Regions from separate parts of the Comamonas jiangduensis genome, predicted to be linked through region 4. Evidence: predicted binding sites of a transcription regulator. Region 4 holds the regulator's gene; each other region holds the start of a gene.
The links. The regulator FNR, encoded in region 4, switches genes on or off when oxygen is low (the NO sensors DNR and NnrR bind a similar motif). The targets are predictions, from matches to a motif close to TTGATNNNNATCAA.
Positions count from the first base shown of each region.

Region 1: a site for FNR is predicted at 2,064-2,077, ahead of QEP12_RS06395 (bacteriohemerythrin). Genes of this name have one in related genera too.
Region 2: a site for FNR is predicted at 3,336-3,349, ahead of QEP12_RS15805 (PHA/PHB synthase family protein). Genes of this name have one in related genera too.
Region 3: a site for FNR is predicted at 2,293-2,306, ahead of QEP12_RS06495 (PHA/PHB synthase family protein). Genes of this name have one in related genera too.

Region 1 covers NZ_JARXOV010000006.1:9,494-14,658, forward strand. Annotated here, with positions in the region: gene QEP12_RS06385 (sensor histidine kinase) at 1-468, opposite strand, end outside; gene glmU (bifunctional UDP-N-acetylglucosamine diphosphorylase/glucosamine-1-phosphate N-acetyltransferase GlmU) at 487-1,926, opposite strand; gene QEP12_RS06395 (bacteriohemerythrin) at 2,211-2,657, shown strand; gene tyrS (tyrosine--tRNA ligase) at 2,870-4,102, opposite strand; gene QEP12_RS06405 (M23 family metallopeptidase) at 4,287-5,165, shown strand, end outside.
Region 2 covers NZ_JARXOV010000023.1:54,352-59,516, forward strand. Annotated here, with positions in the region: gene QEP12_RS15780 (chemotaxis protein CheW) at 1-773, opposite strand, end outside; gene QEP12_RS15785 (NUDIX hydrolase) at 869-1,420, opposite strand; gene QEP12_RS15790 (fumarylacetoacetate hydrolase family protein) at 1,435-2,133, opposite strand; gene pgeF (peptidoglycan editing factor PgeF) at 2,211-3,047, shown strand; gene QEP12_RS15800 (hypothetical protein) at 2,967-3,290, opposite strand; gene QEP12_RS15805 (PHA/PHB synthase family protein) at 3,471-5,165, shown strand.
Region 3 covers NZ_JARXOV010000006.1:33,585-38,749, reverse strand. Annotated here, with positions in the region: gene QEP12_RS06505 (3-hydroxybutyryl-CoA dehydrogenase) at 1-377, opposite strand, end outside; gene QEP12_RS06500 (GMC family oxidoreductase) at 482-2,116, shown strand; gene QEP12_RS06495 (PHA/PHB synthase family protein) at 2,400-4,175, shown strand; gene fabI (enoyl-ACP reductase FabI) at 4,263-5,039, shown strand; gene QEP12_RS06485 (bifunctional enoyl-CoA hydratase/phosphate acetyltransferase) at 5,114-5,165, shown strand, end outside.
Region 4 covers NZ_JARXOV010000002.1:140,620-145,784, forward strand. Annotated here, with positions in the region: gene ccoG (cytochrome c oxidase accessory protein CcoG) at 1-947, shown strand, start outside; gene QEP12_RS02130 (FixH family protein) at 1,016-1,303, shown strand; gene QEP12_RS02135 (hypothetical protein) at 1,542-1,733, shown strand; gene fnr (fumarate/nitrate reduction transcriptional regulator Fnr) at 1,832-2,557, opposite strand; gene hemN (oxygen-independent coproporphyrinogen III oxidase) at 2,761-4,140, shown strand; gene QEP12_RS02150 (sulfite exporter TauE/SafE family protein) at 4,146-4,859, shown strand; gene QEP12_RS02155 (cell division protein ZapA) at 5,073-5,165, opposite strand, start outside.

The sequences.
Region 1 (5,165 bases), on a different contig from region 4:
GGCAGAGCGCAGGCTGTCGGCATCGGCCATCACCCACACGGGCTGGTCTGGCAACACCCACTGCACCTGCGGATGCTGTGCTTGCAGAGGCTGCGCCGCCGCTTGCACCAGCGCCGACCAGTTCAGCACCTCCAGGTGCAAGGCGGTGCGAGCCATGCGTGAGATGTGGGCCAAGCCATCGAGCATGGCGCTCATCTTGCGGGCTGATTGCTCCATCGTGGCCGCAAACTCGCGCGCATCTTCTGCGGCGTAGCCCGCTTGGGGCGCTGCTGCCGCCAACTCTTCCACCGACTCTTTGAGCAGCGGTGCAAACGAGACCACATGCCGCAAGGGCGCGCGCAAATCGTGCGCAACGGCGCGCATCCAGGCCTCGTGCGCCGCATGCAAGCGATCCAGCTCAGCCCGCTGCTGCGCAATCAATCCCAGCGCTGCTTCGAGCGTGGTGGGCACAGGGGTGAACGCATGCATGGCAGGCTCCTTGACAGATTAGGGCTTGGGTTGTTTGGCGGGGCGCGTCCAGTTGGCAATACTGACTTGCTTGCCACGCGCCACGCTCAATGCACCCGGCTCGGTGCTCTTGGTAATGGTAGAACCACCGCCCACCGTACCGCCAGCGCCAATCGTCACCGGTGCCACCAGCACGCAGTTGCTGCCCACGTGCACATCGGCCTCAATCACCGTGCGGTGCTTGTTGGCGCCGTCGTAGTTAGCGGTGATGGAGCCCGCGCCGTAGTTCACCCGCTCGCCCACGCTAGCATCGCCCAGGTAGGCCAAGTGGTTGGCCTTGGCACCGTCGGCCAAGATGGAGTTCTTCACTTCCACAAAGTTACCGATGTGCACCTCCTTGCCCAGCTGCGCGCCGGGGCGCAAGCGGGCAAAGGGGCCAATCAGCGCACCTTCGCCCACGCTGGCGCCCAACTTTTCACCATCAATGTGGGTGTAGGGGTGAATCACCGCGCCCGCCGCAATCGTGGCATTGCTGATGTGGCAGTAGGCACCAATGCTGGCGCCTTCACCCAGTTCCACCTTGCCGGTGAAGATACAGCCCACATCAATTTCCACATCCGGCCCGCACAGCAGTTGCGCCGCATGACCGCGCACATCGTCACGCAGGTCAAAGCGGGCGGGGTCGGCCAATCGAATGCCTTGCTCCATCAAGCGGTGTGCCTGGCGCTGCTGGTGGGCCCGCTCCAGCTCGGCCAGTTGCAGCGGGCTGTTCACGCCAGCCACCTGCACGGCATCCGTGATGCGGTGGGCCACCACGTCCACACCATCGGCCACCGCCATGGCAACAATGTCCGTCAGGTAGTACTCGCCTTGGGCGTTGTGGTTGTTCAGTTGCGCAAGCCAGTGCGCCAAGCGCTTTGCGGGCACGGCCATGATGCCGCTGTAAATCTCGGTGATAGCGCGCTCGGCGTCGCTCGCGTCTTTTTGCTCAACGATGCGCTGCACCGTGCCTTGGGCATTGCGCACGATGCGGCCATAGCCCGTGGGGTTGTCCAGGGTGACGGTCAGCAGCGCCATGCGGCTGCCGCCTGCAGCTTGCACCAGGTCTTGCAGGGTGGATGCCTGGGTCAGCGGCACATCGCCCGAAAGCACGATCACCATGCCGTCCTGCGCCAGCGCAGGCACAGCCTGCTGCACGGCGTGGCCGGTGCCCAGCTGCGGCTCTTGGCGCACAAACTTCAAATCCAAAGCCTGGCTGCTGCGGCCTTGGGCGATGGCGGCTTCTACTTCTTGCGCACCATGGCCGGTAATCACCACGGCCGAGCGCGCCTGCAACTGCGCGGCCGTATCCAGCACATGCTGCAGCAAGGCACGGCCCGCCAGTTTTTGCAACACCTTGGGGTGCTTGCTTTTCATGCGGGTGCCTTTGCCGGCAGCCATGACGACGATATCAAGGGGTAGTGCGTGAGAGGAGGACATAAAAATCACTTGTGAAGCCAGCTACGGCCAGCGCTATGCGCCAGATTATCCCGCGCTGGCACACCTGCGCGTGAACACCTCGGCCAGACAGCCATCTGATTGGCGTGGGGCACACACGACAGGCTGCCCCGAAGTGTTTGACCTGCGTCAGCAAGCGCTGGGGGCGCCTGGGTTGCCCCCTTGGAGCCGCGTGGCCCTTTCTGCATTCTGTACAGCTTCGCGCCGCGCACACTGCCCCGCGCGCTTTCTCTCCGCCTTCTCAGAGTGAATTGAAAGGATCGTTCATGACCTTTATGCCGTGGTCCAGTGCGCTCATGCTGGGCATTCCGCGCATCGATGCGCAGCACCAGACGCTGGTGCAATTGATCAACACCTTGTATGACGAGCTGAGCAACCCCATTCCTGAGCGTGCCGTCATCGGGCAGGTGCTTGAAGGCTTGGTCGATTACACCCACAACCACTTCATTGAAGAAGAGGTGATGTTCCAGCGCTACGGCTATCCGCAAACGGCCGAGCACACTGCCGAACACGCCCACTTCACCGCCCAGGCCATGGATTGGCTGCTGCGCTTTGAGGCCGGGGAAGATGTCGACCTGGAGGCGCTGGACTTTCTCAAAGACTGGCTGCGCTGCCACATCCTTGAAGAAGACCGCGCGTATGTACCGTTTTTCCAAGCGACCCTCGCCGCAGACGACACCGCATCAGCGCCACCCATAGCCATTAAAAAGTGAGCTACTGGCGCTTGTATTTCATGGCTTTCAAATACCAAACACTTTAAAACCCTTATTTCACAAGCGCAAACAGCTCATTTTTTAAAAGCAAAAAAGCCGCCGCCTTTTCCAAGGCAGCGGCTTGGGGGACGCGCAGCGCCCATTCTCTCCAAGCTGCAGGTGAATTGCGACTTCTGGCTGCTGGCTTGGGCAGGCCAGTGCGTCGCCAACGGTCAGGCCAGCGTCACGCGGGCAAACTTGCGCTTACCCACCTGCACCACAAAAGTGCCCGACTCTACCTTCAGGCCGCGGTCGCTGATGACGGTGCCGTCAATGCGCACGCCGCCGCCGTCGATCAGGCGGTTGGCTTCGCTGGTGGAAGGCGCCAGGTTCGCTTGCTTGAGCAAGGCACCAATCCCCATGGGCGCACCCGACAGGCTCAGCTCCGGGATATCGTCGGGAATGCCGCCCTTGGCACGGTTGTTGAAGTCTTGCTCGGCCGCATCGGCAGCTGCAGCGCTGTGGAAACGCGTGGTGATTTCCTTGGCCAGCGCCACCTTGGCGTGCTTGGGGTTGCCGCCCGCAGCAATCTCAGCCTTGAGCTGGGCAATGTGCGCCAGGCTCTGGAAGGACAGCAGCGTGTACCAGTCCCACATCAGGTCGTCCGAAATCGACAGCACCTTGGCGAACATGGTGTTGGCGTCTTCCGTAATGCCGATGTAGTTGTTCTTGGACTTGGACATCTTGTGCACGCCGTCCAGGCCCACCAGCAGCGGCATGGTGAGTACGCACTGTTGCTCTTGCCCATACTCGGCCTGCAGATGACGCCCCATCATCAGGTTGAACTTCTGGTCTGTGCCGCCCAGCTCCAGGTCGGCCTTCAAGGCCACCGAGTCATAGCCTTGCAGCAGCGGGTACAAAAACTCGTGCAGGCTGATGGAGCTGCCTTCGGTAAAGCGGGTGTGAAAGTCGTTGCGCTCCATCATGCGTGCCACGGTGTACTTGGCCGACAGCTCAATCATGCCGCGCGCGCCCAGCTTGTCGCACCATTCGCTGTTGTAACGCACCTCGGTCTTGGCCGGGTCCAACACCTTGGCCGCCTGGGTGTAGTACGTCTCGGCATTGGCCTGGATTTGCTCTGCGGTCAGCGGCGGACGGGTCGAGTTGCGGCCCGAAGGGTCGCCAATCAGCGTGGTGAAGTCACCGATCAAAAAGATCACTTGGTGGCCCAAATCCTGCAACTGGCGCATTTTGTTGAGCACCACGGTGTGCCCCAAATGGATGTCCGGCGCTGTAGGATCCAGACCCAGCTTGATGCGCAGCGGCACCCCGGTTGCCGCCGAACGCGCCAGCTTTTGTGTCCAGTCAGCTTCTGGTAACAATTCGTCAACGCCGCGCAAGGTGATTTCAAGCGCTTGTCTTACAGCCTCAGTGACCGGGTATGTTGTAACAGCATTTTGATTCATAAGGGTTTTTTCCAGCGCGGGGTATAGGCCCCCCGGTATAATTTCGGCTCGATTGCAGTGACCAATTCTAGTCGGCAAGGCATTTACATACTGGTAAATGGCCACTATGCTGACAGAACGCGTGCCCCATGCCTCACATGCCTTTCCGTCTTCAAGGTACGCACACTTCCCAGGAACCCAGGTTTTGAATCACAAACTAGTTTCTGCCGGCAGTGCTTTCCTTGCACAGCTGGCACAGTCCATCCAGCGCCACCCGAAACGCCTAACCGCCGCGATTGCGACCCTCATGCTCACCGCAGGAGGTGGCGCCTTCGCCGTTGCGTCCCTGGGTCCAGATCCTGCCGACATGCCTGTCCGCACGCTCACCCAAACGATCCCCTCGCTGGTCGAGGGCAGCACGCTGGCCGATCTGACAGATCTGAACGATTTTTCGCTGTTCCGCACGGACTACACCCGCTCCAGCGATACCCCAGAATCGCTGCTGCAGCGTCTGGGGATTGCAGACCCCAGCGCTTCGGCCTTTTTGCGCAGCAATGAGCTGGCTCGCCAGCACGTGTTCAGCCGCAATGGCCGCTTGGTGTCCGCCGAGGCCAGCAACGACCACCAGCTGCGCAAGCTGACCGTGCGCTGGATTGAGAGCGAAGACAGCCAAAACTTTCAGCGTTTGGTGCTGGAGCGCGATGCCCAAGGCCAGTTTGTCAGCACCGTCTCGACCGCACCGCTGGTCGTCAACACCCGCCTGACAGGTGGCACCATCCACAGCACCTTGTTTGCCGCCACCGACGCTGCAGGCTTGCCCGACGCCGTGGCCGTGCAAGTGGTCGATATTTTTTCGGACATCAACTTCCACCGCCTGCACAAGGGTGACCGTTTCTCCGTCATCTACGAAACCTTGGAAGCCGACGGTGAGTTCTTGCGCTCTGGCCGGGTGCTGGCCGCAGAATTCCAAAACCGTGACAAGCTGCACCAGGCCATGTGGTTCCAAGAGCCCGGCCAACGTGGCTCTTACTACGCCATGGACGGCTCCAGCCTGCGCCGTGCCTACCTGAATTCTCCCGTGGAA
Region 2 (5,165 bases), on a different contig from region 4:
GCGTCACTGCTGGCCAGCACCTGGTTGTGGGCATTCAACAGCAGGGCCACGCAGCGGCCATCGGCTGCACTGCTGCCAGCAAAAATGCCGGCCATCTCTCCCAAAAAATCAAAGGACAGGCACAGCACACCGCAGGGCTGGCCGGTCTGCGGGTGCAGCATGCGCTGTGTGTAAAGCAGTGCCTGGGATTGGTGTGGCCGCAAGTTGCTGTAGCGAAAGGTTTCCACAAAGCTGTGGCTTGCCAAGGTTTGCGCCAGCAAGGGGTCGTGTGAGCCATCGACCGGCGAGGTCTCATCAATTTGCGCGATCACGGTACCTGCCAGATCCAGCAGCATGATCTCGTCGTAGACCGTGTATTTGCGCTGGTATTCGCGCAGCCGGTCAATGATGCCGGGCTGGTCGCTGATGCCCGCCACATAGTTGCACAGGGTCAAGTCTGTGGCTAAAAAACCGACGTCGGCGGTGCGTTCGTAGAGGTTGCGCACCACGATGTCGATGACATGGTGCGCGCAGGTGGCAATTTCTGACAGCACCTCGCTGACAGATTCGGACACCATTGAATGCACCAAGTCTTTTTCCAGCCGCTGAAAGCCTTCGCGGGTGGCGGCCATCATGGGCAGCATGCTGTGCGCCTCTTCGGCGCAGTGCATCTTGGCCGATGACTCAATCAAACGCCACATCAGATTGAGTTCGTGCAAGGAGCGCTCGCACCGGGCGACATCCCGCATATACGGGATGAAGGTGTCCATATGGATATCGTTCTCGCTAGCCATGTCTGTCTCCCTCGGACAGGACTGGTGGGTGATCAAAAAATGCCCAGCCTGTGTAACTGTCTGTTAGCAAGAGCCAGGCCAAAAATTGACGCGAGTTAAACCAAATCGATGTTATGGACTTGAACCGTGCCGCTGGCGCGATCCTCTAGATAGCGCTGCAAGGTAATACTGACGGTGCGAAAGGCCAGCTCGTCCCAGGGAATGTCTTTGGCCTCAAAGAAGCGCGCTTCAATCGTCTCGTGGCCGGGGTTGAGGGTTTCACTGCGCAGGCGTGCGCAATAAAACAGGTGTACCTGGCCGACACGGGGCACGCTGATGACAGAAAACAGGCGCCCCATCTCGATGTCGGCGCCGGCTTCTTCGTCGGTTTCGCGGGCCGAACCTTGGGAGGTGGTTTCGTCCAACTCCATAAAGCCAGCAGGCAAGGTCCACTTGCCCCAACGTGGCTCGATATTGCGTTTGCACAGCAAGATACGGCCATCGTCCAGCACGGGAATGCACCCCACGACGTTGAGCGGGTTTTGGTAGTGCACCACGCCGCACGCCGGGCAAATGGCGCGGATGCGGGTGTCACCGTCGTCGGGCACTGCGTGCTTGACCGCTGCGCCGCACTGGTTGCAGAACTTGATGGGGGGGCGAAAACTCATGCGTGCAACGTAACTTATGCGGTGATGTTGACGCGCAGCGTACCCAGGCCGCTGATACCGCCTTCCAGCACATCGCCGGTTTGCACTGCACCCACGCCCTCAGGCGTGCCTGTCATGATGAGGTCGCCTGGCTGCAACTCCCAGGCGTGTGAGAGGTGCTCAATGGTTTCGGCAATGTTCCAGATCAACTGGCTCACGTTGCTGCGTTGGCGGTCTTGGCCGTTGACTTGCAGCCAGATCTCGGCGTGCTGAACATCGCCTGCCTGAGCCGCAGGCGTGATGGCGCTGATGGGCGCGCTGGCTTCAAAGGCTTTGCCAATGCACCAGGGGCGGCCTTGCTTTTTCATGTCGTTTTGCAAGTCGCGGCGCGTCATGTCCAGGCCTACGGCATAGCCCCAGATGTGCTCCATGGCTTGTGCGGCGGGAATGTGCTTGCCACCTTTGCCAATCGCAACCACCAGCTCAATCTCATGGTGCAGATTGCTGGTCAGGCTGGGGTAGGGCATGGACAGCGCAGCACCTTCGTCGGCGCACAGCACGGCGTCAGCAGGCTTCATGAAGAAAAAAGGCGCTTCGCGGCCGGTAAACCCCATTTCCTTGGCGTGTTCGGCGTAGTTGCGTCCCACGCAGTAAATGCGGTGTACGGGAAAGCGTTCGGAGTGGCCGACCACGGGCACGCTGGCTTGGACAGGAGGGGGTAACACAAAGCGCATGGCAAATCAGGCAAAGCGATGGAAGACGCAAAGTGTGCCACGACTGGACGGCGCATTTCGCAGGTTATGCTGCGTGGGTGACTGATACCTCGCATCTTGCGCAGCGGTGGCTGCAACCTGACTGGCCGCGTATTCCCGGTGTATGCGCCTTGTTCACCACGCGTGAAGGGGGGTACAGCGCTGCGCCCTGGAATTCCATGAACTTGGGCGATCACGTACGCGATGACCCGGCACACGTTGCCGCCAACCGGCAAGTGCTGTCATCGGTCATTGCCAGCCTTTCCCGGCGCCCGGTGCACACGGTTTTTTTGCAACAAGTGCATGGCTGTGATGTGCAAAATTTAGAGCACTCGTCGCACGATGGACAAGCGTTTGATGCCTGTTTGACAGATAAATCCGGGGTGGCGTGCACCATTATGGTGGCCGATTGCCTGCCTGTGCTGATGGCCCACCGCAGCGGGTCTGTGGTGGCAGCGGCGCACGCAGGCTGGCGCGGGCTGGCAGGGAGGGGCGGCCAAGGGGTGCTGGAGGCTACGTGGCACGCTTATGCCGCCAAGCTGCAGCAGCCAGCAAGCGCTGCGTTGGCAGCCGACACCCAGGTGTGGCTGGGCCCTTGCATTGGCCCGCAGGCTTTTGAAGTGGGTGCAGAGGTGCGCTCTGCTTTCACGGCCAGCTCGCCGCAAGCTGCACAGTGTTTTGTGCCCGTGCCGGGTAGCGCTGGCAAGTGGCTGGCCAATTTGCCGCAGCTGGCCCGCCAGCGCTTGCAGGCGCTGGGCCTTCAGCATATTTACGGCAACGATGGGTCTGCGCAGTGGTGCACGGTCAGCAACGCTTCACAGTTTTTCTCGCACCGGCGCGATGCTGCTGTCCTCGGTAGCACCGGGCGTATGGCCGCTTGCATCTGGAAGGTGTGAAGGCGCCTTGCTGTGCAGTGCGGCCTGCGCCTCATCGTAGACGCGTTGCTCTGCTTCGCGGCGAGCCTTGAGTTTGCGCTTGCGCTCGGGCGTGCCCAAGATGTAGATCAGGATGGCCATGGGCAGCAATCCATACAAGGCAAAGGTAATGATGGCGCCCAAAATGCTGCCTTGCGGGCTGGCCGCTTCCGCGACCGCCATCATCACAGTGACGTAAAACCAAGCAATCACAATCAAATACATGGCTGAAATGTGCCCGAAATACGGGGGCGCTGGGCTTGAATTCCCTTGATTCGAGTCAATGGGCCTGGTTTTTGCATGAAACAGCACGTGCGTTCGATTGCCACAAGCCGGAGCCTACGCAACAATCAGCCATTACAAGGCCAAGCCGTATAGCGCTTGCCAGCCACAAGGAAGACAAGTATGAGTTCAGAGGCCTCTTGGAACCCCGGTGTCCCACAGTTCCAGCAATTTTTTACGGAGCAGTGGGCCAAGGCCTTGGCGGCTTTCCCCGCAGCCTCTCCCGATACTTGCCCCACCGCAGCGCTGAAGTTTGATGCCGCCAAGCTGCAAGAGCTGCAGCAAGCCTATGTCCAGGAAGCCAGCCAGCTGTGGAGCCAGGGGCTGGCGGCCACTGCGAACTTGCAGGACAAGCGTTTTGGGAGTGCGCCGTGGCTCAGCAATCCCGTGGCCGCGTTGACCGCATCCAGCTACCTGCTCAACGCCAAAGCGCTCACGGGCTTGGCCGATGCCGTACAGGCTGATGAGAAAACGCGTGCGCGGATTCGCTTTGCTGTAGAGCAGTGGGTGGCCGCCATGTCGCCCAGCAACTATTTGGCGCTGAACCCTGAAGCCCAGCAAAAAGCCATTGAAACCAAGGGTGAGAGTTTGGCCAAGGGCATTCAGAACCTGCTGCACGACATGGAGCAGGGCCATGTCTCCATGACCGATGAAAGCGTCTTTGAGGTGGGCAAAAACGTCGCCACCACCGAAGGGGCTGTGGTCTATGAAAACGAAATTTTCCAGCTCATCGAATACAAGCCTTTGACAGCCAAGGTGCATGAGCGGCCGTTTTTGCTGATTCCGCCGTGCATCAACAAGTACTACATCCTGGATTTGCAGCCCGAGAACTCGCTGGTGCGCTATGCCGCCAGCCAGGGGCACCGCACTTTTGTGGTGAGTTGGCGCAACCCGGGCGAGGAGCAAGGCCATCTGACCTGGGACGATTACATCGAGAACGCCGTCATCCGCGCCATCCAGGTGGTGCAGGAAATTGGCGGTGCCGATCAGATCAACGCGTTGGGCTTTTGCGTCGGCGGCACCATGCTGACCACGGCTTTGGCGGTGCTGGCGGCACGCGGCGAGTCGCCTGTGGCCAGCGCAACGCTGCTGACCACGCTGGTGGACTTTACCGATACCGGCATTCTGGATGTTTTTATCGACGAAACCTTTGTGCAAATGCGTGAACTGCAGATGGGGCAGGGCGGTTTGCTCAAAGGCCAGGAGCTGGCCTCCACGTTCAGCTTCTTGCGCCCGAATGATCTGGTGTGGAACTACGTGGTGGGCAATTACCTCAAGGGCGAAACCCCACCGCCGTTCGACTTGCTCTATTGGAACAGCGACGCCACCAATTTGCCCGGCCCCTGGTACAACTGGTATTTGCGCAATATGTACCTGGAAAACAATTTGGTGAAGCCCGGCAAATTGACGGTATGCGGGCAGTCCCTGGATTTGGGGGCCATCGATATTCCGGTCTACATCTACGGTTCGCGCGAAGACCACATCGTGCCTATCACGGGGTCGTATGCCACCACCCAGGTGCTGCCAGGCGCCAAGCGGTTTGTGATGGGGGCTTCGGGCCATATTGCCGGGGTCATCAATCCCCCCGCCAAGAAAAAACGCAGCCACTGGATTCGGCAGGACGGCGTATTGCCCGCCACACATGCGCAGTGGCTGGAACGCGCGCAGGAGCTGCCCGGAAGCTGGTGGACCGACTGGTCGCAGTGGTTGCAAAGTCACGCGGGTAAACCCGTTGCTGCCCCCAAGCGCTATGGCAGGGGCACTAAATACCAGGCACTGGAAGCCGCGCCTGGCAGTTACGTGCAGCAAAAGGCGTAG
Region 3 (5,165 bases), on a different contig from region 4:
AGCTTGGTGATGGAGATGGACGAGGTGTTGGTGGCAACCAGTGTCTCAGGAGGCAGCGTGTCATCCAGCTGCTTGAGGATTTTGACCTTGAGGTCGTAGTTCTCGGTGGCGGCCTCAATCACCAACTGGGCGGGCTTGAGGTCGTCATAGCTGGTGGAAGTCTTGATCAGCGACAGGGCTTTTTCTTTGTCGGCGACGGTGATTTTTTCTTTTTTGATCAGGCGGTCAAGGCTGCCAGAGATAGTGGCCAAGCCCTTTTGCACGGCGGCTTCGGAAATGTCCACCATCACCACCGCAACGCCTGAAACGGCACATGCTTGTGCAATGCCGTTGCCCATGGTGCCTGCGCCAACGATGCCTACGGTTTGAATGCTCACGGTTGTATCTCCCTAGTTAATGATTGGTATGCGGGGAAGATGGTATCCAAATTCTGAAGTAGAGCGCGTAACGTAGGTGCCTTCAAGCTGCGGGAGCGGTCTGCATGAATGAAGTATTTGACTATGTCGTAATTGGTGCGGGCTCTGCGGGCTGCGTGCTGGCCGGTCGGCTGAGTGAAGATGGTCAGCACCAGGTGTGTGTCCTGGAGGCCGGAGGCACGGATGCCACGCCATTGGTGCAATGCCCGGCAGGTCTAGCGGCCATGTCCAAAGCAACGCACCTCAATTGGGCGATGCAAACGGTACCTCAGGCTGGTCTGAACGGGCGGTGTGGTTATCAGCCGCGCGGAAAGGTGCTGGGGGGCAGCAGTTCGGTCAACGCGATGATTTATCTGCGGGGGCAGCCGCAAGACTATGACGGCTGGGCGGCACAAGGTAATCCCGGGTGGGCTTGGGCAGATGTCAAGCCGTGGTTTTTGAAGGCGGAGCACAACGAACGCGGGGCCGACGCCTGGCATGGCCAAGGCGGGCCGTTGAATGTGGCGGACTTGCAGCAGCCCAACAGCTTGAGTCAGGACTTTGTCGAAGCGGGCGTGCAAGCGGGGTTTGCGCGCAATACAGACTTCAATGGCGGCAGCCAAGAAGGTGTAGGGCTTTACCAAGTGACCCAGAAAAATGGGGAGCGGTGGAGTGCCGCCAAGGCTTACCTCACACCGCATTGGGGGCGCCGTAATTTGCAGGTACGTACCGGGGCGCAGGTGCTGCGGATTGTGCTCACAACTACCAAGGCAGGACTGCGTGCAACGGGGGTGGAATATGTGCGTGGCGGTGTGCGCCACACAGTGCATGCGCGCCGCGAGGTGTTGTTGAGTGCCGGTGCGTTGTTGTCGCCGCAGATACTCATGCTGTCGGGCATCGGGCCTGCCGCGCATTTGAGAGAGGTGGGTGTGCAGCCTGTGCATGATTTGCCAGGCGTGGGCCACAACCTGCACGACCATCTGGATGCGCTGCTGGTGGCAGATGCTCCCCAGCTGACGCAGTCCTTTGGTTGGTCCGCGACAGGGCTGATGCACATGGTGCAAGGCGCATGGGAGTGGCACAGCAAGCGAACCGGCAGGCTAACCACCAATTTTGCGGAAGCAGGGGCTTTTCTGAAAAGCAGCCCCGAAGTATCGCGGCCTGATTTGCAACTGCATTTTGTGGTGGCCAAACTCATCGACCATGGGCGCCAGACCGTTTGGGGGCATGGTTTTTCCTGCCATGTGTGTGTGCTGCGCCCACAAAGCCGTGGCACGGTCAGGCTGCGCAGTGCAGACCCGTTGACGTTGCCCTTGATCGACCCCAACTTCTTGGCAGTGGAAGACGACTTGCAGCGTACCGTCCGGGGGGTGCAAATGGCGCGCCGCATCTTGGCGCAAGCCGCTTTGGCGCGGCATGGCGCGCAAGAGTTGCCTCATTCCGCCTGCGCGCAAACGCCTGGGGAAATTGCACAGTGGGTGCGGCAAACTGCAGACACGATTTACCACCCCGTGGGCACCTGCCGTATGGGGCATGGGGCGATGGATGTGGTGGATAGCCAATTGCGTGTGCACAGAGTGCTCGGGCTGCGGGTGGTGGATGCTTCTATTTTTCCGAGCATTCCAAGTGGTAACACGAATGCGCCCACCATCATGGTGGCCGAAAAAGCGGCATGCATGGTGCTGTCACACGCAGAGAAAACGTCTGTGGCAGCGGACTGAATGTGCGCTGGAGTCCTACAGTGCAGGAGGAGTGCGCTGTGCGTCGTCTGTTTACAAAAAGTAAATATTGCACGAGCTGTAACGGGGGCGCTTTGCCCTAGCTGGAACGTCTGTCCGGACAATCCGGCGACCAAAGCGTCTATTGCATACTTTGAAGACAGTAGTGCGATGAAAGCTTGATCAGTGTCAAGGCCGGAGCCTTTGGATTTGGTGGAAGTCCTTCTTTTCTTGAGAATCAGATGTTTCGGGCTTGATACAAGCTGTAACGCTGCATGGAGATGAAGTGACTGCTGAAAATAACCAGAAAGATTTGCAAGCTGAAGCTGCTCAAACTTTGGATGATCGCGTACGCGCTGCGTTGAGTGCTTCGACCATGGGCCTGTCGCCCGTGGCCTTGGGGTTGGCAACAGCCGACTGGTGCATGAATTTGGCATCTTCCCCCGGCAAGCAAATGACACTGGCGCAACGTGCGCTGCATCTGGCGCAGGAGGCTGCGCAAGCCAGTGTGCAACCTGCGGGTGAGCGTGATGCGCGCTTCAAAGACGCCGCATGGCAGCAGTGGCCTTACAGCGCCATGAAGGAGGGCTTCAAGGCCAGTGACCGCTGGTGGCGGGAGGCAGCGCAGGTGGAAGGTATGACCCGCCATCACCGTCAGCTGATGGATTTCTTTGCCCGGCAGTGGATGGATGCCTTGGCACCTTCCAACTGGGCGATTACCAATCCCGAGGTGCTGGCCAAGGCCAAGGAAACGCAGGGCGCAAGCTTGCGCAAGGGCTTTGAGCTGTTTGTGCAAGATCAGCAAGCGGCACACCAAGCCAAAGCCGATACACCAGCGCAAGCGCTGGAGCCACTGGAGTTCGCCGTCGGCAAAGACGTGGCCTGCACGCCCGGCAAAGTGGTGTTTCGCAACCATTTGATTGAGCTGATTCAATACAGCCCCAGCACTGACAAAGTGCTGCCAGAGCCTGTGCTGATCGTGCCGTCTTGCATCATGAAATACTACATTTTGGATTTGTCGCCGCACAACTCCATGGTGAAGTACTTGGTCGGGCAAGGACACACCGTGCTGATTGTGTCTTGGCGCAATCCCGACGCATCAGACCGAGAACTGAAGATGCAGGACTATCTGAGTACAGGTGTCTTGCAGGCGATGGCTGCTGTCAAAACGGTAACCGGTGCTCGCAGCATCCACACCATGGGGTACTGCTTGGGAGGTACTTTCTTGGCGATTGCAGCGGCCGCCTTGGGGCGCCTGAAGCGCAAGAAAACACGCACAGAAAAAGAGCAGGCCTTGATTCCCTCCGATATGCCCGAACTCAGTTCGGTCATCTTGCTGGCGGCGCAAACCGACTTTTCCGAACCCGGGGAGTTGGGTGTATTTATCGACGAGGCGCAACTGGCCAATTTGCGCCAGAGCATGAATGAAAAGGGGTATCTGTCAGGTAAACAGATGGGCGGATCTTTCCAGTTCTTGGCCTCCAAGGATTTGGTGTGGTCGCGCAACACACGGCGCTATCTGATGGGTGAGGATGACGCCAGTTTTGATTTGATGAGCTGGAATGCGGACCAGACCCGGTTGCCCGCACGCATGCACAACGAATATCTGACCTCGATGTTTTTGAACAATGCGTTGGCAGCCGGGCAGTACCGCTTTGCGGGTGCTACGGTGGCACTGATGGATATTGATGCGCCCATGATGGTGGTGGGAACCACCCGGGATCACGTCTCGCCGTGGAAGTCGGTCTACAAAATCCACTTGCAGACGGACACGCATGTGACTTTTGTGCTGGCTGCAGGCGGGCACAACGCCGGGATCGTGTCCGAGCCGGGGCGCCCACGTCGCAGCTATCAAATCGCCAGCGTGGAAGACGGTGCAGGCTGGATGGATCCCGATGACTGGGCAGCGCAGACCCCCGTGGTACAGGGCTCCTGGTGGGAGGCGATGGACCAGTGGATCAAGCAGCGCTCAGGCGCAGCGGTCAAAGCCCAACCCATCAAAGCCGAGCACGTGGTGTGCGATGCGCCTGGTGAATACGTCATGGTGCGTTACGCAGATTAAGGGCCTTCAGGCCCACGCAAGAGGTTGCGCAAGGCAGCAATGCAAGGCATTGCCTGCTTTCTACATAACAAAAGAGGGAGTGATGAGATGACGAATGCAGCAGCATTTACTTTGGCAGGCAAAAAAGGGCTGGTTCTGGGGGTGGCGAACGAGCGCTCGATTGCGTGGGGCTGCACAGCATTGGCGCGAGCGCAAGGTGCTGAGGTGGTGGCTTCTTGCCTGAATGAAAAAGCGCGCAAATGGGTGGAGCCCCTGACAGCGCCGATTGGTGTGGACTTGGTGAATTGCAACGTCGAAGAAGACGGGCAGCTGGCAGCATTGGTTCAGCATGCAGTAGACAAGTTCGGCAAGCTGGATTTCGTGATTCACTCGATTGCTTGGGCGCCTTTGGAAGACTTGCAAGGTGATGTGGTGGACAGCTCGCGCGAGGGTTTTGCCCGTGCCGTGAGCGTGTCGTGCCACTCCTTTGCGGAGCTGGCGAAGTTGTGTGCGCCGCACATGAAAGATGGTGGCAGCATGCTTTCCATGAGCTATCTGGGCTCCGGTGAAGCAGTGCCTAACTATGGGCTGATGGGGCCGGTGAAAGCAGCCCTGGAGTCCATGGTGCGCTATATGGCGATGGAGTTGGGACCACAGAACATCCGCGTGCATGCGGTCTCTCCGGGCCCCATCTTGACGCGTGCAGCATCTGGGATTGCAGACTTTGATGGCTTGATGGCTACCGCCCAGGCCAAGGCACCGCTGCAGCGCCTGGTGACGCTGGAAGAAATTGCCCAGCTGAGCGCATTTTTGTGTTCAGACGCGGCATCGGGCATGACCGGGCAGACCATTTATGTGGATGGTGGCGTGCACGCTGTCGATTAACGCCCGACATTGGGAAAACTGCTGCAGTGCCCTGCCACTGCAGATGTAGAAGATGTAAATTAAGGGAGAGCCGTATGAATACCCAAGCACCAGCCATAGACTGGATGGAAAACGTGACGTATGACG
Region 4 (5,165 bases):
TCAAACAATTTTTGTGGATTGCCTTGGCGCTGTGGACGGGCTTTACCTTCGTAGGCTACTTTGTGCCTATCCGCGAGTTGGGTGGAGAGTTGCTGGCGCTCCAAGGCGGCTGGCAGATTTTCTGGGTGTTGTTTTACGGTTTTGCGACGTATGGCAATGCGGGCTACATGCGTGAGCAGGTTTGCAAGTACATGTGCCCTTATGCGCGCTTCCAAAGCGCGATGTTTGACAAAGATACATTGGTCGTCAGCTATGACGCCAAGCGTGGTGAAAACCGTGGCCCTCGCAAAAAAGACCTGGATTACAAAGCCCAAGGCTTGGGCGACTGTATCGACTGCAAGTTGTGTGTACAGGTCTGCCCGGTTGGAATCGACATTCGCGATGGTTTGCAGTACGAATGCATCGGTTGTGGCTTGTGTGTGGATGCATGTAACAACGTGATGGACAACATGCACTATCCGCGTGGGTTGATACGCTTGACGACACAAAACGCGGTGAGCCAAGGCTGGACCGGCGCGCAAATTTGGCGCCGTATTGCGCGTCCCCGCGTGCTGATTTACACCATGATTTTGGTAGGTTTGACGTCGGCCATGGTCTTTAGTATGGCGGTGCGAGAGCCCCTCAAGGTTGATGTGATTCGGGATCGTGCATCGTTGGCGCGGATTGTGGCCGGTGGCAAGCTGGAGAATGTCTATCGTTTGCAGGTGATGAATGCTACGGAGCAAGCCCAAACTTATAGCGTTGCTGTGAAGGGGCTGGAGGGCATTGCGATGGCAGAAGGCACTACCGTGGACGTGGACTCCGCCCAAACGCGCGGTGTCGCCGTGCGTGTACAAATTCCGTATGGAACTGCTGAACCTGGTTCACATCCTATTGAGTTTGAAATCACGGCGCAAAGTGGCAAAGGCCATGTGCTTGAAAAATCAGTTTTCTTAGTGCCTCGCTAAGAACGCAGCATTGTTGGTGTGCAAGACTGAGTGCTTGCACACTGCGTTTGATGGAAAGAGAGTGGGTTATGTCTCAGGTAGCAAAAAAGCTGGAAGTGCCATCAGGTCCTTGGTGGAAATATGGCCACGTATGGTTGGTGTTCGCAGGGCCTGCCGTGGTGGTCGTGGCAGGTATTGCGACGGCCATGATTGCCATGAATGGCGCGGATCCCGTTGTGGACAACGATTACTACCAAAAGGGCCTGAATATCAACCAGGAACTGCGCCACATCGAAAAGAGCTTGGCGCCAGCGGGTGCTGCGCGTAACCATGTGACAACCCCCGATGCTGATTTGCCCAATCTGGCACCTAAATAACGGTTTATTTTAAAAAAAGTAGCTGCCTGCGCTTTAAATATGCTGACTTCAAGTGCTTTTAATGCACAAGTCATTGTGAATATTGCGCTGGCAGCTATTATTTTTATTTAGCGTTTGTCCCACGCAGCCTGGTTGGGAATGGTGCTCACAATGTCCACATGATTCACGCAAAGGAGTGCACATGTGGACACGACGTTTAATGTGGATTGTTTGGCCCGCTTTTTTGGCAGCTGGTGTGATGGAAATGCTGGTGTTTGCCGCATTCGACCCGCACGATATGTTGTGGCTGGGGCAAGGGATTGAGCTATCTCGCACGGCGATTTATACCCTGGCCTTTTTTGCTTTTTGGGTGGTTTTTGTGGTTGCTGGATATTTGACGGTTTTGCTGTCTATTTCTGCTTCAGAAGTGAACGCCCAGCCTAGCATGTAACGAAGATAGTGTTGTGGCAGTCGCGGCATAAAAAACCGCCCATAAAAAAACCTCCCAGCGTAGGCTTGGGAGGTTTTTTTATGGGAAAGCCAGAGCGCTTACTTGTTGCACTCGTGCTGGCTGTTGACCAAGCGCTGCAGTGCAGCAGTGTCCAAAATGCGCACGTGGCGCTGTTTCACCTCAACCATGCCTTCTTCCACAAATTTGGAGAAGGTGCGGCTGACTGTTTCAAGCTTCAGGCCCAGGTAGCTGCCAATTTCTTCGCGTGTCATACGTAGCACCAGTTCAGACGAGGAGAAACCGCGTGCATGCAGGCGTTGTACCAAGTTCAGAATAAAAGCAGCCAAGCGCTCTTCGGCACGCATGCTGCCCAGCAGTAGCATGACGCTGTGTTCACGCACAATCTCGCGACTCATGACCTTGTGCACATGGCTTTGCAAGGCCGTCACTTCACGCGAAATTTCTTCCAATCCGTCAAAAGGCATGACGCAGACTTCGGCATCTTCCAGTGCTACGGCATCACAGGTGTGGTGGTCATTGACGATGCCGTCCAGGCCAATGATTTCACCAGCCATCTGGAAGCCAGTCACTTGGTCGCGACCATCCTCTGTGGCCACGCAGGTTTTGAAAAAGCCCGTGCGAATGGCGTACAGCGATGTGAATGCTTCTCCGTTGCGAAACAGTGTTGCTCCGCGTTTGACTTTGCGGCGGGTAGCCACAATGTCATCGATGCGCTGCAACTGTTGCTCATTCAGGCCCATGGGCATGCAGAGTTCACGCAAATTGCAGTTGGAGCAGGTAACTTTGATGGTTGGAGGAGTCATGTACTCGAAAGCCCAAGAGTCTTGTGTAAGAAGATGACTTGTGCAGTTAAAAAATCAGATAAGAGACTATGGGATAGCTCGAAGGAGTAAGGAATGATGTCGCTCAAATTGTGACATTCCTTGTACATCAACCTCTTGATTCACGTCAAGGATAAACGTGGCCGATTGTTGCAAAGTATGGTCATCAAGGAAAAGATTCATTCATGACCGTCGTCACCCCCGAACTCTTGCGTCGTTATGACGTGCCAGGCCCGCGCTACACCTCTTATCCCACTGCGGATAGGTTTGTGGAGGCGTTTGGTGATAGTGACTATATCTTGGCGTTGAAGCAGCGCAAAGTTGCAGCTGCTGTAAACCAGCCGATGTCGCTCTATGTGCACATTCCATTTTGTGACTCCCTGTGTTACTACTGCGCGTGCAACAAGATCATCACTAAGCACCATGAACGTGCTGTGACATACATGCGCTATTTGGAGCGCGAAATTGATTTGCATCTGCAGCACTGTGGTCGTGGGCAGGTTGTGAGCCAGTTCCACGTGGGAGGCGGCACGCCCACTTTCTTGACAGACGATGAGCTGCGTAACCTGTGGCGCATGCTGCGTGAGCGGTTTGTGTTTGAGGCGGCGGGTGAGTACTCGATCGAAGTTGATCCACGCACAGTGACGCGTGAACGCCTGGCAGTGCTCAAAGAAATAGGCTTTAACCGCTTGAGCTTTGGGGTGCAAGACTTTGATCCGGAAGTGCAAAAAGCGGTGCACCGTGAGCAGCCTGCGGAGCAGGTGTTTGATTTGGTGGCTGCTTCGCGCGAACTGGGCTTTCAGTCGGTGAATGTGGATTTGATTTACGGCTTGCCCAAGCAAAATCCCGAATCGTTTGCTCGCACGCTCAAACAGGTGACAGAGTTGCGCCCAGATCGTATTGCGCTGTATGCCTATGCGCACTTGCCAGAGCGCTTCAAGCCACAGCGCCGTATCTTGCAAGCAGACTTGCCATCAGCCCCCGACAAGGTGGGTATGTTGTCTTCTGCCATAGAAAGCTTTATTGAAGCTGGCTACGTTTATGTGGGAATGGATCACTTTGCGTTGCCGGAAGACGCATTGGCGATTGCGAAACGCCAAGGTCGCTTGCACCGTAATTTCCAAGGCTATAGCACGCAGCCAGACTGCGATTTGATCGCCTTGGGCGTTTCCGCGATTGGTCGCGTGGGTGCAACCTACAGCCAAAATGCCAAGACGCTGGAAGAGTATTACGACCTTCTGGATCAAGGGCGGCTGCCTGTTGTCCGTGGGCTCGCGTTGACCCGCGACGATACGATTCGCCGTGCCGTCATCATGACGATCATGTGCCAGGGCGAGCTGTTTTTTGAATCTATCAACAGCGCTTGGCTGATTGATTTCAAGCAGTACTTTGCTGCTGAAATCGAAGCTTTGGCTGCGCAGCAAGACGAAGGTTTGGTAGAAATTACGGACGACTGCCTCACGGTGACTGCCAAGGGCTGGTTCTTTGTGCGCGGCGTAGCCTTGGTCTTTGACCGTTATTTGCAAGCAGACCGCAACAGAGCCAGGTTCTCGCGGATCATCTGATCCCTATGACTTTTTCTTTGCTTTGGACCGCTTTCTTTATGGGGCTCGTGGGGGGGCCCCATTGTCTTGCCATGTGTGCAGCCCCTTGTCATGCCGTCATTCAAGGCCATGGCACGGCGGTGCAAATGCACGGCAAGTTGTCGCGGCACACCACGGTATGGAACTGGAGTGCGCTTCAATTCCATATGGGCCGTCTGGCTGGCTACGGTGTCTTAGGAGCCATTTCTGCTTTTGCCATGGAGCAGGTAGCATGGTTTTCTGATCAAACTTCTGCCTTGCACCCGGTGTGGGTGGTGATGCACTTGGCGATTTTGGCTTGGGGGCTGTTGATGCTATTCCAAGGCCAGCAGCCAGCTTGGCTGGAGCGCGCTGGCCGGGCTATGTGGCAGAAGGTGCAGCCCGTACTTTCGATGCGCGGTGGAGCGCTTTTTGCAGGTATGTCTTGGGCGTTCATGCCTTGTGGGCTGCTGTATTCCGCTATCTTGGTGGCCGCCTTAAGCGGTGCTGTCTGGGCGGGTGCTGTCAGCATGGTGGCATTTGCCGTCGGTGGGGCATTGTGGCTGGCAGGAGCACCTCTGGCTTGGCGCTGGCTCAGTGGCAGAGTGGGGCGCTGGCGTGCAGACTGGGGTACACGCGCAGCAGGCCTGATGTTGGTGGCGGCGTCACTATGGGCACTGTGGATGGACTTGATCTACAAGCCATCAGTGTGGTGCCGTTAATTTTTTGGGAATGTGGCAGATGCGCCGAGAAGGTGTCTGCAAAACCGCCGAGCCCTCAACCTGAACCGGGGGTTCAGGTGGGCGAGAGCAACCTAGCGTTGGGTTCGTCTGACGCGAGACGATCACGCTTGCTAGGCAATGTATCAAGCCCGTGCTCAATGAGCATTGGTTCAAGGCAATATAAAGCCCGGCGGATTGCAGACGGTTCTGATTTTACTGGTTTTCAGGGACTGCGAAAGGCAAGTCCACTTCACTCGCGTTGTCTAAATGGGTGACCAAGCTCTCGGCGACTTCTTTTGCCTCGGG